3 regions of the Streptomyces sp. WMMC500 genome follow, and region 3 is predicted to be linked to each of the others. Evidence: riboswitches for the same ligand, from Rfam matches in the RefSeq annotation. Region 3 holds a riboswitch; each other region holds the start of a gene.

Region 1 (4,964 bases), 2.8 Mb from region 3:
AGCCGGCCGGCCCCAGCCGCAGCCGCGTCCTCGACGTGCAAGAGGGGCTGCATGTGACTCCTTGGTTTCGACAGGCTGGTGGCTGATCTCTCCAGCAAGGACGATCGCAGCGGTAGCCGCGCGACGAGTCACTCCGAGGACTGAACCACGCTCCACCGCCGGGCTGATGGGGGATGCGACCGTGGAGTGACGGCAGGGCGCGTCGAGCCCGGAGGCCGGGCCGCTGCGGGGAATCGTGTCGGATGTGCTGTGGGGTGCGGATCGAACCGCTGCTGCCACGGCGGGAGCGCCGATTTCGCCATCCAGGCCGTAGACCGATACGGGACCGGAAGGTGCTGTGCGGGATCCCCTCTGTGCTGTTCAGCGACATTCCCCGGGAACGTCTGCCGCGGGCTCCTCGCGGAGCTGAATGCTGCCGCACGATGGACTGGTCGCGGGCGGTGGTGGATAGCAGCCAAATTCGGCCCCTCAAAGGTGGAGCCACACCGGGCCGTCGCCGGTCGACCGGGGCCGGACCGGGGCCAAGCGCCACCCTGATCACCGACGGGCACGGCACCCCACTTGCGGTTGCCCTCATCGGCGGCCACCACAACGACGTCACCGAGCTGCTGCCACGGCAGCGGGGTCGCGGTGCTCGCGGCGGAGTACGCGGCGGTGCGCTGCTACACCGCCGCTTCCGGGGAGCGGACGGGAGGTTTGGCAGAAGCTCCATGCGGACCCGAAGAGGCTGGCGAAGTTCAAGGCGACTGCCGGGCAGTGCAGGAAGATCGCCACTCAGCACGGAAAGAAGTCGGTGACGATGGCGAAGACGCGCGCGTCGATCTCGTCCTGGGTGGTGGCGTCGGCGATGCGCTCGGTCTGGCGATCGGGGCGATGCCGTCGTGGTCCCAGGTGAGCGTGACCTCAGCGGCTACGTCCGATGCGGCCCAGCCGGCAGCACGACGGCTGCCGAACCCGGTCTTCTAACCTGATCGCGTGATCGACTACGACGATTCAGGCCGCCCCGTGGTCCAGGTGGGGGACTCCGGGCCGGCACGCCTGCTCCTCTCGGAGCCAACCCGGCGGTACGAGGACGAACTGACACTCGACTTCCTCATCAGGGCCCGCGGACCCTGGGGAAGTGTCGAGACCACGGTGGAGACCTGGGACGGCGACGGTCTCGACACCTTCCTCGCCTCACTTGCCGAGGACTTCCGGGGCTGGAAGGGAGCGCGCACGTGGCACTCCCTCTGCTACGACCTGACTCTCTCGGCGGAACACCACGCTGGTGGCCACGTCAGACTGACCTGGGGGATCCACGACCGGGCACCCTCGGAGGAATGGCAGTTCGAGACCACCACGGTGCACGCAGCGGGGGAGGGCATGCGCAACCTCACCGCCGAGATCAACACGTTCATCACGAGCGTCGCCGAGTAGCTGAACGATTCCGGATCGCCACGCACCCAACCACCTGAGATGACGACTTGTTCGGCGCTCTCCTCCTGCGCACCGCAGGACTGCACGGCCACGTGAGCAGTCACGACTTCGTCGCCGTGCCTGCCCGTGCGCGGCCCAACCGAACTGCTGGCCACGGCCAACTCGGCCCGTGGCCGTGCGCATCCGGGACCTGCAGCGCCGGGGGGTTCTGGGGCGGCTGGGACACTGCGGCTGATCGGCCGTGTGCCCCGGCCGGGGGTGGACGGGGCACACGGGGCGGGTGGTGGGGGTCAGGCGGGGTTCGAGACGGTCACGCCGTGGTTTTTCAGCCAGGCGACCGGGTCTTTCGCCGAGCCGTACTCCGGTGTCGTGCGGACCTCGAAGTGCAGGTGCGGGCCCGTGACGTTGCCGGTGGCGCCGGACTTGGCGATGGCCTCGCCCATGCCCGTGGTGGCGCCCACGGAGACGTCGATCTGGGAGAGGTGGGCGTAGTGGGTGTAGTCCTGGTCGCCGTGCTTGATGACGATCTGGTAGCCGAAGGACTCGTCCCAGCCGGCCTCGACGACGGTTCCCTTGGCCGCGGCCTTGACCGTCGTGCCCACGGGCACCGACCAGTCCTGGCCGGTGTGGCCGTTCTCCCAGTGCGCGCCGGACGCCTCGTAGCCCGCCGTCGGGGTGCTGCCGTCGACGGGCATGACGGCGGTCGGCTCGTCCGCGGCGGTGTCGGTGCCGTACGAGGCGTTGTCGGCGTCGGTGGCGGATCCGCCGGCTGAGCCGGCGGCGGGGCCGTCGAGGGAGAGTTCCATGCCGGGGGCGATCAGGTCCGGGTCGTCGCCGATGACGGATCTGTTGTTCTCGTACAGCGTCTTCCAGCCGCCGTCGACGTCCTGCTCCGCTGCTATGACGGAGAGGGTGTCGCCCGAGGCGACGATGTACGTGGTGTCTTCCCCGGCGAAGGCGGTGGACGCGCCGATGACGGGCAGCGCGAGGGTGGCGCCCGCCGCCGAGGCGCGGGTGGCGAGCTTGCGGGCGCCGCTGGGGGCGCGGCGCGCTCGGTGGCGGCCGTGAGGTGATGACATCTGACGGGCCTCTTTCTCCGGACGCCTGCGAGGTGAGCTGTCGGGTTCGGGCTGGAGATGCCCGGCCGCCGGCTTCGGCGGGCCTCACCCCGAGCCGTCCTGAGGGACGGCGTGGTCCGGCGGTGGCCGGACCCGTGGGTCCCCCGCTCCTGCCCGGCGGTGAGAGCTGATGGCAGGGCCCGCGGCGCCGGGGGCAGGATTCGGCGGTCCGGCGCGCAGCGGATGTTCGCCTCTCGAACGGGCAGCACGCTAGGGGGATCGTGTGTTCGATGACAAGGTTGTCGCGCGTTCTCGCGGAATAATTGACTCCGCGTCGCGGGGAGTTGACCTGGCGCAGCCGCCGGACCCGGGCAAGCGCTGATTTGCCCCCTCCGCTCTGACAAAGAGCACTGCGCGTCATGATCGGCCGACATGACTGGCTCCCATAGGAAGGCCCCGGGTCCCCCGGAAGACCCGTGCGGTCGCGCGGCACCCCGGCCGCCGTGACCATGGAGTGGTGTCGAGCCCTCGTCCTGACGGCCGTGAGCGTCAGCCTGCCCGGGCCCCGCTGACCTGCCTGGTCACCGGGGCGTCCGGGTACCTCGGCGGGCGTCTGGTGCCGGAGCTGCTGGAGGCCGGCCACCGCGTGCGGTGTCTGGCCCGTTCACCCGACAAGCTCCGCGACCACCCCTGGGCCGGCGAAGCCGAGGTCGTGCGCGGGGACGTCACGGACGAGGAGTCGACGGCGGCGGCGATGCGCGGGATCGACGTCGCGTACTACCTGGTGCACGCCCTCGGCTCCGGTGCCGGGTTCGAGGAGACCGACCGGCGCGCCGCGCATGTCTTCGCCCGGCAGGCGCACGCCGCGGGCGTGCGCCGGATCGTGTACCTCGGCGGGCTCACGCCCCGGGGCGTACCGGAGCGGGAGCTCTCCCCGCACCTGCGTTCCCGCGCCGAGGTCGGGCGGATCTTCCTGGACGGGCCCGTGCCCGCCACCGTGCTGCGGGCGGCCATCGTGATCGGTTCCGGGTCGGCCTCGTTCGAGATGCTGCGCTATCTGACCGAGCGGTTGCCGGTCATGGTCACCCCCAGATGGGTGCACACCCGCATCCAGCCCATCGGCGTCCGCGACGTGCTGCGCTATCTGGTCGGCTCCGCCACCATGCCGCGGGACGTGGACCGGGCCTTCGACATCGGCGGTCCCGACATCGTGAGCTACCGGCAGATGATGAGCAGGTACGCCGAGACGGCCGGGCTGCGGAAGCGGCTCGTCGTGCCGGTGCCGGTGCTCACGCCGGGGTTGTCCAGCCACTGGATCGGGCTCGTCACCCCCGTGCCCGCCGCCATCGCCCGGCCCCTCACGGAGTCGCTGCGCCACGAGGTCGTCTGCCAGGAGCACGACATCGCCCGGTACGTGCCCGACCTCCCCGGCCGGCCGCTGTCCTTCGACGAGGCGCTGGCCCTGGCGCTGCGCCGGGTGGGCGAAGCCCGCGTGCCCACCCGCTGGTCGTCCGCCGCCGTGCCCGGCGCCCCCAGCGACCCGCTGCCCACCGACCCCGACTGGGCGGGCGGCAGCCTGTACGAGGACGACCGGCAGCTTTCCGTCGGCGTGTCCCCGGAACGGCTGTGGAAGGTGATCGAGGGCATCGGCGGCGAGAACGGCTGGTACTCCTTCCCCCTCGCCTGGGCGGTCAGGGGCCGGCTCGACCGGTTCGCCGGCGGCGTCGGCCTGCGCCGCGGCCGGCGCGACGCCGAGCGGCTGCGGGTCGGCGACTCGCTGGACTTCTGGCGCGTCGAGGAGATCGAGCCCGGGCACCTGCTGCGGCTCCGGGCGGAGATGCGGATGCCGGGGCTGGCGTGGCTGGAGATGTACGCCGAGCAGGACGTCGACGGACGCACCCGCTACCGGCAGCGCGCGCTGTTCCACCCCCGCGGGCTACTCGGCCACGCCTACTGGTGGTCGGTGTTCCCGTTCCACAACATCGTCTTCGGCGGCATGGCCCGCAACATCACCCGGGCCGCGGGCGGTGCCCAGGGCGGTGACCCGAGCGGTGCCGCGGGCGCCCGGCCGGCCGCCGGGGCCCGGGCCCGGTGAGGCCCGTGCCACTCAGGTCACCAGCCCCTGGCGGTACGCGTAGACCACGGCCTGGACGCGGTCCCGCAGATCGAGTTTCGTGAGGATGCGGGACACGAACGTCTTCACCGTCTCGTGGCTGAGCTGCAGTTCCGCGGCGATCTCGCCGTTGGACAGGCCGTTCGCGATGAGGCGGAGGACTTCCAGCTCGCGCGGCGTCAGCGGCACGTCCCGCGGGGCGCCGTCCGCCGGGCGGATGCGGGCCGCGTAGCGGCCGACGAGCTGACGGGTCACCTCGGGGTCCAGCAGGGCCGCGCCGGTGGCCACCGTGCGGATGCCGTGCAGGAGTTGGGCCGGCGGCGCGTCCTTCAGCAGGAAGCCGGCGGCGCCGGCGCGCAGCGCCTCGTACACGTACT
Region 2 (4,964 bases), 2.0 Mb from region 3:
CTGCCGGCGGGCCCACCGGCCTCCGGCCGGCCGGCCGCCGCGCGGGTGCCCGGAGCGCTCGGGCCGGCGGCCGTCCCGGCCGCCGGCTCCTCACGCAGCAGCTCCGCCCAGACCACCAGGCCCGGGCCGGGACGGGCGTCGTACGCCCCCCAGCTACTGCTCACCGCGGTGACGAGCAGCAGCCCCCGCCCCTGCTCGTCCGCGGCCGACCGCTGCACCCGCAGGCGGCCCGGCTCGGCACCCTGATCGGTGACGGCCAGCCGCAGGCGGTCGGCGCTGCAGCGCAGCTCGCACCCTATGCGCCGACTCCCCGTATGCAGCAGTGCGTTGGTCACCAGTTCCGAGAGGACGAGGGTGGCGCTGTCGCCCACCTCGTCCTCCACCCCCCAGCGGTGCAGTTGCTCGCGGGCGAGCCGGCGGGCGACCGTGACGGCCTCCGCGCGGCCCGGCACCTCGAAACCGCACCGCGCCGCATCGACCCCCGAACGGGATCCCGGCAAGCCGGGGCCCTGTGTCACGACCCCCGAGCGATACGGCTGTGTGGACTGGCTCACAGCCCAAACTATGGCCCCGCCGTTGTCACTTGGCAACCCTCACTGTGAAATTTTCAGAGTTTCCGTTGCACTGTGTCCGCCGAGGCCCGGGCGTGGCACACTGCTTGCGGCAGTCCGACAGGGAGGTATGGCGTGAGCGAACCGCGGTCCGCGCCGACCGTGGGGCAGGTCGTGCTCGGGAAGCGGCTCCAAGAGCTGCGCGAGCGGGCCGGGCTCAAGCGCGAGGAGGCTGCCCGGACCCTGCGCGTCGCCCCCGCCACCGTGCGCCGGATGGAGACCGCCGAGGTCGCGCTGAAGATCCCGTACGTGCAGATGCTGCTGCAGGCGTACGGCATCGCCCAGGAGGAGGTCGACGCCTTCGTCGCGCTGGCCGAGGAGGCGAACGAGCCCGGCTGGTGGCAGCGGTTCCACGACATCCTGCCCGACTGGTTCAGCATGTACGTGAGCCTGGAGGGCGCGGCGTCGCTCATCAGGTCGTACGAGCCGCAGTTCGTGCCCGGCCTGCTGCAGACCGAGGACTACGCGCGGCACGTGCTGAAGGTCGGCTCCCTCGGCCGGATCGGCCCCGCCGAGATCGAGCGGCACGTCGCGCTGCGCATGGAGCGCCAGGAACTGCTCACCCGCGAGCACGCGCCGCGGTTCTGGGCGATCGTCGATGAAACGGTCCTGCGCCGCCCGGTGGGCAGCGGCGCGGTGATGCGCGCGCAGGTCGACCGGCTCCTCGACCTCTCCTCGCTGCCCAACGTCACGTTCCAGATGGCGGAGTTCCGCACCGGACACCACCCGGGCACGTACAGCCCCTTCGTCCTCTTCCGGTTCGCCATGCCGGAGCTGCCGGACATGATCTACACCGAGTACCTCACCGGCGCCGTCTACCTCGACGGCCGGCACGAGGTGGCCACACACCTCGCCGCCCTGGACCACATGGCGGCCCAGGCGGCGACGGCACAACGCACGAAGGACGTCCTCCGGGACTTCCGCAAGGAGCTGTGAATGGAACGCATTTACAACGGCATGCCGGCCGCCGATCTCGGCACCGAAGGCTGGCACAAGCCGTGGAGCGGCGGCAACGGCGGCAACTGCGTCGAGGCCATGAAGCTACGGGACGGCCGGATAGCGGTCCGGCACTCGGCCCACCCCGACGGTCCCGCCCTGATCTACACCCCCGGTGAGATGGACGCGTTCATCGAGGGCGCCAAGGCGGGCGAAGCCGACTTCCTGCTCTCGCGGAGCCCCGCGTGACCGCGCCCGGCGCCGTGCCCGCGCACCGCCCGCGGCGCCGCCCGGTCCACTCGCCGTCCGCACCGGACGGCGAGTCCATCCCGGCGAACGGGGGAGTGGCCCGCATGCGCTGACGTGGGCCGCCGGCCGGGAGTACAGAGAGGGAGGGGACACCCCGGGGGGGTCCCCTCCCTCGGTGTTCACGGGTCCGGTGCCCAACCCCGCGCGGTGGCGCGGCACATGAAATTTCAAAAATCATGAACCGTGGGTGTACGAACCGCTGCCTTCCGCGACGTAGAGGCGTACGGTATGCCCCCGATGGCCCTCGTCAGCCACTCGGGGAGGCCCGCGATGAGCCCATCTCCACCCGCGCCCTCCGGCGCCGTCCCGGCCGCCGCCCGGCGGGCGGTCCGCGTCGGGGTACTGCTCCCCCGGCTGCCGGAGGAGCCCGGCGCCTGGTTCGCGGAGTGCGCGGCGTACGACTCCGCGGGCGCCGACGCGCTGTGGCTGGACGGCGGTCCGGACCCGGCGCACGACGTGCTGGCGCTCGCCGCCGCCCTGGCCACCGCCACGAGCCGGGCGAAGCTCGTCGTCGCCCTGCCCGACACCGTCCCGCAGGCCGCCCTGCTGGCCCGGGCCCTGGCCACCGTCGTGCTGCTCAGCGCCGGCAGGCTCGCGCTCGCCGCGGACTCGCGGCGGTGCGCCGAACTCGTCGCCGTCGCCCCCAAGGTGCCCGCCTTCCGCCGGCTCGCGCCCGCCGGTCCCGGCTACGAGGAACCGGGCGCCGGGCGCTGGACCCCGGTGGCGGCGCCCGCCGGTCCTGACGCCTGGCGGGCCGCCCTCGCCGGCGCCGCGGAGCGCGGGGTGCACGGTCTCGTCGTACCGGCGGGACAGCCGCTGTTGGAGGCGCTGCGCCGCGGACCGGGTGCCGAACGTCACACCCGCCCCAGCCGCCCCGCGCGTGCGCGCGTCACCACGGAGCGTCAGACTACGCGTGGATCCTCGTGATCCGCTTGTGATCTGCCGTTCGATCTCCTAGTGTCCCAGACGTTCGCAGACGCGAGCACCGCGCTCCGGTACGCCGAATCCTGCCCGTCGGAGCCCGGAACCGTCGTCCCCACAGCCGTTCGGGCAGGAGCGGGGGAACCACTTCTCCGTCGGCCGGAGGCACGGTGGCAGGACCGCACCGGACTCCCCGACTCGGGGTGAAGCCGCACCGCACGACGCGGCCGGGCAACTCCAGCCCGAACCCGACAGCTCACCTCGCAGGCGTCGGAGAAAGAGCGAGCCACCATGGCCGGAACCGGCACCCGGCGCGCGCCCAAGTCGCGCTCCACCCGCCGCTATGCCGCCGCCGCGGGGGTGGGCATAGCCCTGCCCGTCGTCGGCAGCCTCGCGGCGACCGCCGCGCACGCCTATACGGTCGAGAAGGGCGACACCCTCTCGGAGATCGCCGAGGACAACGGATTCGGGGCCGACTGGCAGCGGCTGTACGAGGCCAACAAGGCGGCCGTCGGCGACAACCCGCACCTGATCCTGCCGGGCCAGGAGCTGGACCTCGACGGGAAGAAGCAGGCCGAGAGCAAGCCCACCGACGCCGAACAGAGCGCTGCCACCACCGAGAAGAAGCAGCAGCGCTACGTCGGGCACACCGTCGCCGCCGGCGAGACGCTCTCCAAGATCGCCGCGAAGTACGACGTGCCCGGCGGCTGGCAGCGCGTGTACGTCGACAACAAGAAGGCCATCGGCGACAACCCGGCCGCGCTCAAGGTCGGCACGGAACTGCGCGTCGACACCGAGGGCGGCAAGGTCAGCGAGGCCGTCGACCCGAACGGCGCGTCGTCCTCCGGGAGTTCCGGCGGTGCCACCGAGGCGTCGCAGGCGAGCGTCCCGACCACCGAGTCCGGCATCCAGGCCGCGGCGCGGGAGATCGTGCCCGCGGACCAGTTCACCTGCTTCAGCAACATCGTGGAGCGGGAGAGCGGCTGGGACCACACCGCGACCAACCCCAGCTCCGGCGCGTACGGCCTGATGCAGGCGCTGCCCGGCGACAAGATGGCCTCGGCCGGCGCCGACTGGCGCACCAACCCGGTCACCCAGCTCAAGTGGGGCCTGGACTACATGAACGAGCGCTACGGCAGCCCGTGCGGCGCCTGGGAGTTCTGGCAGGCCAACAACTGGTACTGATGCCGAGGGCTCCGGGCCCGCGGTGAGTCTCCCGCCGCCCCGTCGCGCGGATCGTCCGCGCGGCGGGGCGCGTTCGGTTACGGACCCCCCGCTCGGGTACGGCCCCAGGGCTACGTCCCGGCCGCCTGTTCCGTCGCCGGGGGCGGCGGCGCGGGCGCGGGCGGAGCCGCCCCGGACACCTCGGCCAGGTCCCGCGCCGCCTGCGCGAGGAGCCGGTGCATCGCCGACTCCGCGGCGTCCGGGTCCCCGGCCCGTATCGCCTCCAGCACGGCGCGGTGCCCCGGCACGGGATCCTGCGGATGGTGCCCGGGGCCGTGCACCAGGTGGTCGCGCGCGGCCAGTCCGCTCGCGATGACCAGATCCATGCGCTCCAGCAGCTCGTTGTGCGAGGCGGCGAGCAGGGCGCGGTGGAAGGCGAGGTCCGCCGCGACGGCCGCGGCGGAGGCGGTCGCGCCGTCCCGCGCCCCGGCCATCGCCGCGAGCGCCTCCTCCAGCGCCGACAGGTCGGCGGCGGTACGCCGCACGGCCGCCAGCCGGACCGCCGCCGGCTCGACGATGCCGCGCACCTCGTCCAGGTCGCGCAGCAGCGGGGCGGCGGCGGGGCGCGACCGCGCGGCATCGCCCTCGCCCTGCTGCCGGGCCGCGGACTCGAAGCGCCAGCGCAGCACGTCGGCGTCGAGGAGGTGCCAGTCGGAGCGCGGCCGGACGAACGTGCCGCGCTTCTGCCGCGCGTCGACCATGCCCTTGGCCGCCAGCACCTTCAGCGACTCGCGCAGCGCGGTGAGGCTCACGCCCAGTTCGGCCTGGAGGGCGGCGAGGTCGAGGGTGGCGCCCTCGGCGATCTCGCCGCCGAGGACGCGGTGCGCGAGGGTCTCCACCGTCTGTCCGTGCACCCCGCGGCGGGCGTAACCCGGCATGGCCGCTCGCTCCTCCCTGAATCCTGCTCGACTGCTCCCCCGCCGCCCGCGCCGCCCCGCGGCGCCCCGGCTCAGGCCGACGACT
Region 3 (4,964 bases):
CCCCTGAAGTACCTCGACGGCATGGACTCCCTGCTGTCCATCGTCCAGATGCCCGCGGGCGTCCCGGTCGCCGCGGTCTCCGTGGCCGGCGCCCGCAACGCGGGCCTGCTGGCCGCCCGCATCCTGGCCACCTCCGACGAGGACCTGCGCGGCCGGATGGCGACGTTCCAGGAACAGCTCAACGCCCAGGCCCAGGAGAAGGGCTCCCGCCTCCGCCGCAAGACGACCCGGGACGGCTGACCCGCCGGATCGGGCGGAGCGGTTCTCGTCTTCACGCCCACCGCCTGGAGCAACTTCCTCGCGGCCGTCGTGTCCGGGCAGCCGGCCGGTTCCTGACCGGTTTGCCGGCGCCAGGGGTCCATTCGTGGAGACCAGGGGTCCGACCTGGGCGCGGGAGTGTCGGTGCGCGCGGATAGCGTGGCCTCCTGACCGGCTATCCGCGCAGGGAGGACGACCCATGACCGGCGAACTGCTCGCGCGTGCGCGCGACGTGCTGCGTGCACACCCCGTCGTCGACGGGCACAACGACCTTCCCTGGGCCCTGCGCGAGCAGGTGACGTACGACATCGACCGGCGCGACATCGCCGTCGACCAGAGCGCCCGGCTGCACACCGACATCCCGCGGCTGCGGGCCGGCGGGGTGGGGGCGCAGTTCTGGTCGGTGTACGTGAGCACCGACCTGGCCGGGGACGCCGCCGTCAGCGCGTGTCTGGAGCAGATCGACGTGGTGCGGCAGCTCGTGGACCGCTACCCCGGTGACCTGCGGCTCGCGGTGACCGCCGACGAGGTGGAGGCGGCCCGGGCCGACGGGCGGATCGCCTCGCTGATGGGGGCCGAGGGCGGGCACTCCATCGCCAACTCGCTCGCCACCCTGCGCGCCCTGCGCCTGCTCGGCGTGCGCTATATGACGCTCACGCACAACGACAACACCGACTGGGCCGACTCCGCCACCGACGAGCCGCGGCACGGCGGGCTCACCGCCTTCGGCGAGGAGGTGGTGCGCGAGATGAACCGGATCGGCATGCTCGTCGACCTCTCCCACGTGGCCCCCGCCACCATGCGCGCCGCGCTGCGCGTCACCGAGGCGCCGGTCGTTTTCTCCCATTCGTCCGCGCGTGCCCTGTGTGACCACCCGCGCAACATTCCTAATGATGTGCTGGAAATGCTCCCGGCCAACGGCGGGCTCGCGATGGCCACGTTCGTGCCGAAGTTCGTCCTGCCCGCCGCCGTGGCGTGGACCGCGGAGGTGGACGAGCACATGAGCGCCCGCGGCCTGGACCCGTTCGGCGCGGACGACGAAGCGGTCCGCGTGCGCCGGGCGTTCGAGGAGGCGCACCCGCGCCCGCAGGCGACGGCGGCGACCGTGGCGGACCACCTGGATCATATGCGTGAAGTGGCAGGAATCGAACATATCGGTATCGGCGGCGACTTCGACGGTACGCCGTTCACCCCCGAGGACCTCGCCGACGTGGCCGGCTATCCGCACCTCGTCGCCGAGTTGCTGGACCGCCGGTGGTCGGAGGAAGACCTGGCCAGGCTGGTGTGGGGTAACGCGCTGCGGGTGCTGCGCGACGCCGAGGACGCGGCCCGCGAAGTGGCCGCGCGGCGGGGCCCGTCGGTCGCGACCATCGAGCAGCTCGATGGGCCGCGGGAGTCCTCAAGTGGCTGAAGTGACATATGTCACTCACAGAATTCTCATGTCATGAGGCAATGTGTCCGACTCCTCTGGTTTCGACAAGTCTCCACCGTCGAGGGGTAATTGAGCGGTGGCGCGTGAGGCGGAGGCGGACGGGATGATTCCGGTGTGACGTGGGGTACGGCCGTGACGATGCCTCACGGCTTGTTCTGTTTTCGGCGGTGTGTTTACGGTGCTCGCCGTGCTCGCGCCACCGAAGCGGGTACCTCGTCGCCGTAACGCCGAATCCTGTCGGCGGCGACGGGCAGGCACTTCAGCTTTCACGGCAGGAGCGGGGGACCCAGGTAAGTGCCGCACCGTGCGCCAGCGCGGGACGGCTTGGGGTGAAGCCATGCTCCGCATGGCCGGGCATCTCCAGCTCGAACCCGACAGCTCACCTCGCAGGCGTCGGAGAGGAGCATGGCCATGTCCGCACGCGGACGTCACCGTCGCCTGGGCCGGATAGCCCGGGGCAGCAGGGCCCTCGTCATCGCCGCCGGCGGCGCCGGCGTCGCCCTTCCGCTCATCGCCGGCGGCAACGCCCAGGCCGCCTCCGTCGACACCTGGGACCGCGTGGCCCAGTGCGAGAGCGGCGGCGACTGGAGCATCAGCACCGGTAACGGCTTCTACGGCGGTCTGCAGTTCGTGCAGAGCACCTGGGAGGGCTACGGCGGCACCCAGTACGCGCCGCGCGCCGACCAGGCCACCAAGGAGCAGCAGATCGAGATCGCCGAGAAGGTCCTCGCCTCGCAGGGCCCCGGCGCCTGGCCGGTCTGCTCCGGCCAGGCCGGCCTCACCCAGGGCGGCCCCGCCCCCGACCTCTCCACCGGCGGTGGCGAGGAGGCCGAGCAGGAGAGCGCGCCCGCGGCGCAGACCGAGTCCGAGCAGGCCGCGAAGGACGAGGCTCCGAAGCAGGAGCAGGCGCCGGAGAAGAAGTACGAGAAGGCCGGCAACTACACCGTCGTCTCCGGCGACACCCTGTGGGATATTGCTCGCAAGCACGGCATCGCGGGCGGCTGGCAGTCGATCTACGAGGGCAACAAGGACGTCATCGGCGACGACCCGGACCTGATCTTCCCGGGCCAGGAGTACGAGTTCGACGGCGGCGAAGAGGTCACGCTCGACGAGCCCGAGAACCCTCCGGCCCAGCAGTCCGCCGCGCAGCAGGACGAGCCGGCGGACGAGGCGCCGCAGCAGGAGGAGTCCGCCGAGGAGGCTACGGCGGGCGGCTTCTCCGCTCCGGTCGACGCCGCCGTGTCGACCCCGTACCGGGCCGCGGGCGGCTCCTGGTCCAGCGGTTACCACACCGGTGTCGACTTCTCCGCCGGCACCGGCACCCCGGTCAAGGCCGTCAGCTCCGGCACCGTCGTCAAGGCCGGCAACGGCGCCGACGGCGGCGCGTACGGCATCGCCGTCGTGATCCAGCACGACGACGGCCACTACAGCCAGTACGCCCACCTGTCGTCCGCCTCGGTGAGCGTGGGCCAGACCGTGGGCGCCGGCGAGCAGATCGGCCTGGTCGGCTCCACCGGCAACTCCACCGGGCCGCACCTGCACTTCGAGGTGCGCACCAGCCCGGACTACGGCTCCGACATCGACCCGGTCGCGTACCTGCGCGACAACGGCGTCACGGTCTGAGGGTCCCCCGTACGGCGCAGCCCCCCGTTTCCGGCGGAACGGGGGGCTTTGCCATGCGGTCTTCGACTCGGGTCCCCGGCCCGGCGCCTCCTCGCGGGCTACGCGGCCGGGCGGCCCATGGCGCGGAACGTCCAGCCCGCGGCGCGCCAGGGCGCCGGGTCGAGCGTGTTCCGGCCGTCGATCAGATGCGGCCGGGTGACGACCGTCGCCAGGTGCCCGGGGTCGAGGGCGCGGAACTCCGGCCACTCCGTGAGGTGCAGCACTATGTCGGCGCCGCGCAACGCCTCTTCCGCCGACTCGGCATAGCGCAGGGTGGGGAAGACGCTGCGGGCGTTCGCCATCCCCTTGGGGTCGTAGACGGTGACCTGGCCGCCCTGGAGGTGGATCTGCCCGGCGACGTTCAGGGCCGGGGAGTCGCGTACGTCGTCGGAGTCGGGCTTGAACGCGGCACCCAGGACGGCGATCCGGCGGCCCAGGAAGGAGCCGTCGCAGGCGTCGCGGGCGAGTTCGACCATGTGCGCGCGGCGGCGCATGTTGATCGAGTCGACCTCGCGGAGGAACGTCAGCGCCTGGTCCACGCCGAGTTCGCCGGCGCGGGCCATGAACGCGCGGATGTCCTTGGGCAGGCAGCCGCCGCCGAAGCCGATACCCGCGCGCAGGAACTTCCGGCCGATCCGCTCGTCGTAGCCGATGGCTTCCGCCAGCTTGACGACGTCGCCGCCCGCGGCCTCGCAGATCTCGGCCATGGCGTTGATGAACGAGATCTTCGTGGCGAGGAAGGCGTTGGCCGAGGTCTTCACCAGCTCGGCGGTCGGGTAGTCCGCGACCACGAACGGCGTGCCGGAGTCCAGCGGTGTCGCGTACACCTCGCGCAGCACCTTCTCCGCGCGGTCGCTCGCCACGCCGACGACGATGCGGTCCGGGCGCAGGGTGTCCTCGACGGCGAAGCCCTCGCGCAGGAACTCCGGGTTCCAGGCCAGCTCGGCCTGCTCCCCGGCGGGTGCCAGCTCGGCCAGCCGGCGGGCCAGCCGGGCGGCGGAGCCCACCGGCACCGTCGACTTGCCGACCACCAGGCAGGGGCGGTCGAGGCGCGGCGCGAGGGTGTCGATCGCGGCGTCGACGAAGCTCATGTCGCAGCCGTACTCGCCGTGCTTCTGCGGCGTGTTCACGCAGACGAAGTGCACGTCGCCGAACGCGGCCAGCTCGTCCCAGTCCGTGGTGAAGCGCAGCCGCCCCGACGCGCCCTCGACCCCGGCGACGTGCTTGCGCAGCAGGTCCTCCAGGCCCGGTTCGTACATCGGCACCCTGCCCGTGGACAGCAGCTCGACCTTCTCCTCGACCACGTCGAGGCCGAGCACCTCGAAGCCCAGCTCTGCCATGGCGGCGGCGTGCGTGGCACCGAGGTAGCCGGTGCCGATCACCGTGATCTTCAAGGTCATGGTCCCGAGCATAGCGGCGGGCCATGACACGCCACCCGGGCAACCTTGGGCACCGGTACGGAGTCTGATTCATGAACGTGCATCGCAGGGGAGTGGGGATCGTGGCGAGGCAGCATCTGGACGGAGCGGGCAGCGGAACCGACGAGCCCGGCACGCCGCGCGCCCGCGAACCGGAGGCGCCGTACGCCGCGGACACGTCGACGGCGGGGCAC

What was found. A riboswitch is a leader RNA that binds a small molecule or an ion and turns the genes downstream of it on or off. The one in region 3 is predicted to bind cyclic di-AMP.
Region 1: it holds a riboswitch for cyclic di-AMP, as region 3 does, so the genes downstream of both, O7599_RS12910 (M23 family metallopeptidase) here and O7599_RS25590 (transglycosylase family protein) in region 3, are expected to answer to the same signal.
Region 2: it holds a riboswitch for cyclic di-AMP, as region 3 does, so the genes downstream of both, O7599_RS34180 (LysM peptidoglycan-binding domain-containing protein) here and O7599_RS25590 (transglycosylase family protein) in region 3, are expected to answer to the same signal.

Annotation. Positions count from the first base shown of each region.
Region 1 is NZ_CP114905.1:3,122,631-3,127,594, reverse strand. It holds gene O7599_RS12930 (hypothetical protein) at 1-53, opposite strand, end outside; partial or broken gene O7599_RS12925 (IS5/IS1182 family transposase) at 224-614, shown strand; gene O7599_RS12920 (hypothetical protein) at 757-966, shown strand; gene O7599_RS12915 (DUF6228 family protein) at 976-1,416, shown strand; gene O7599_RS12910 (M23 family metallopeptidase) at 1,707-2,495, opposite strand; cyclic di-AMP (ydaO/yuaA leader) riboswitch at 2,504-2,667, opposite strand; gene O7599_RS12905 (SDR family oxidoreductase) at 2,992-4,569, shown strand; gene O7599_RS12900 (response regulator transcription factor) at 4,582-4,964, opposite strand, start outside.
Region 2 is NZ_CP114905.1:7,911,291-7,916,254, reverse strand. It holds gene O7599_RS34200 (ATP-binding protein) at 1-452, opposite strand, end outside; gene O7599_RS34195 (helix-turn-helix transcriptional regulator) at 687-1,547, shown strand; gene O7599_RS34190 (DUF397 domain-containing protein) at 1,548-1,796, shown strand; gene O7599_RS34185 (hypothetical protein) at 2,127-2,783, shown strand; cyclic di-AMP (ydaO/yuaA leader) riboswitch at 2,887-3,062, shown strand; gene O7599_RS34180 (LysM peptidoglycan-binding domain-containing protein) at 3,069-3,962, shown strand; gene O7599_RS34175 (FCD domain-containing protein) at 4,073-4,879, opposite strand; gene O7599_RS34170 (SDR family oxidoreductase) at 4,951-4,964, opposite strand, start outside.
Region 3 is NZ_CP114905.1:5,918,610-5,923,573, forward strand. It holds gene purE (5-(carboxyamino)imidazole ribonucleotide mutase) at 1-240, shown strand, start outside; gene O7599_RS25585 (dipeptidase) at 458-1,669, shown strand; cyclic di-AMP (ydaO/yuaA leader) riboswitch at 1,906-2,098, shown strand; gene O7599_RS25590 (transglycosylase family protein) at 2,102-3,313, shown strand; gene O7599_RS25595 (UDP-glucose/GDP-mannose dehydrogenase family protein) at 3,412-4,752, opposite strand; gene O7599_RS25600 (LCP family protein) at 4,854-4,964, shown strand, end outside.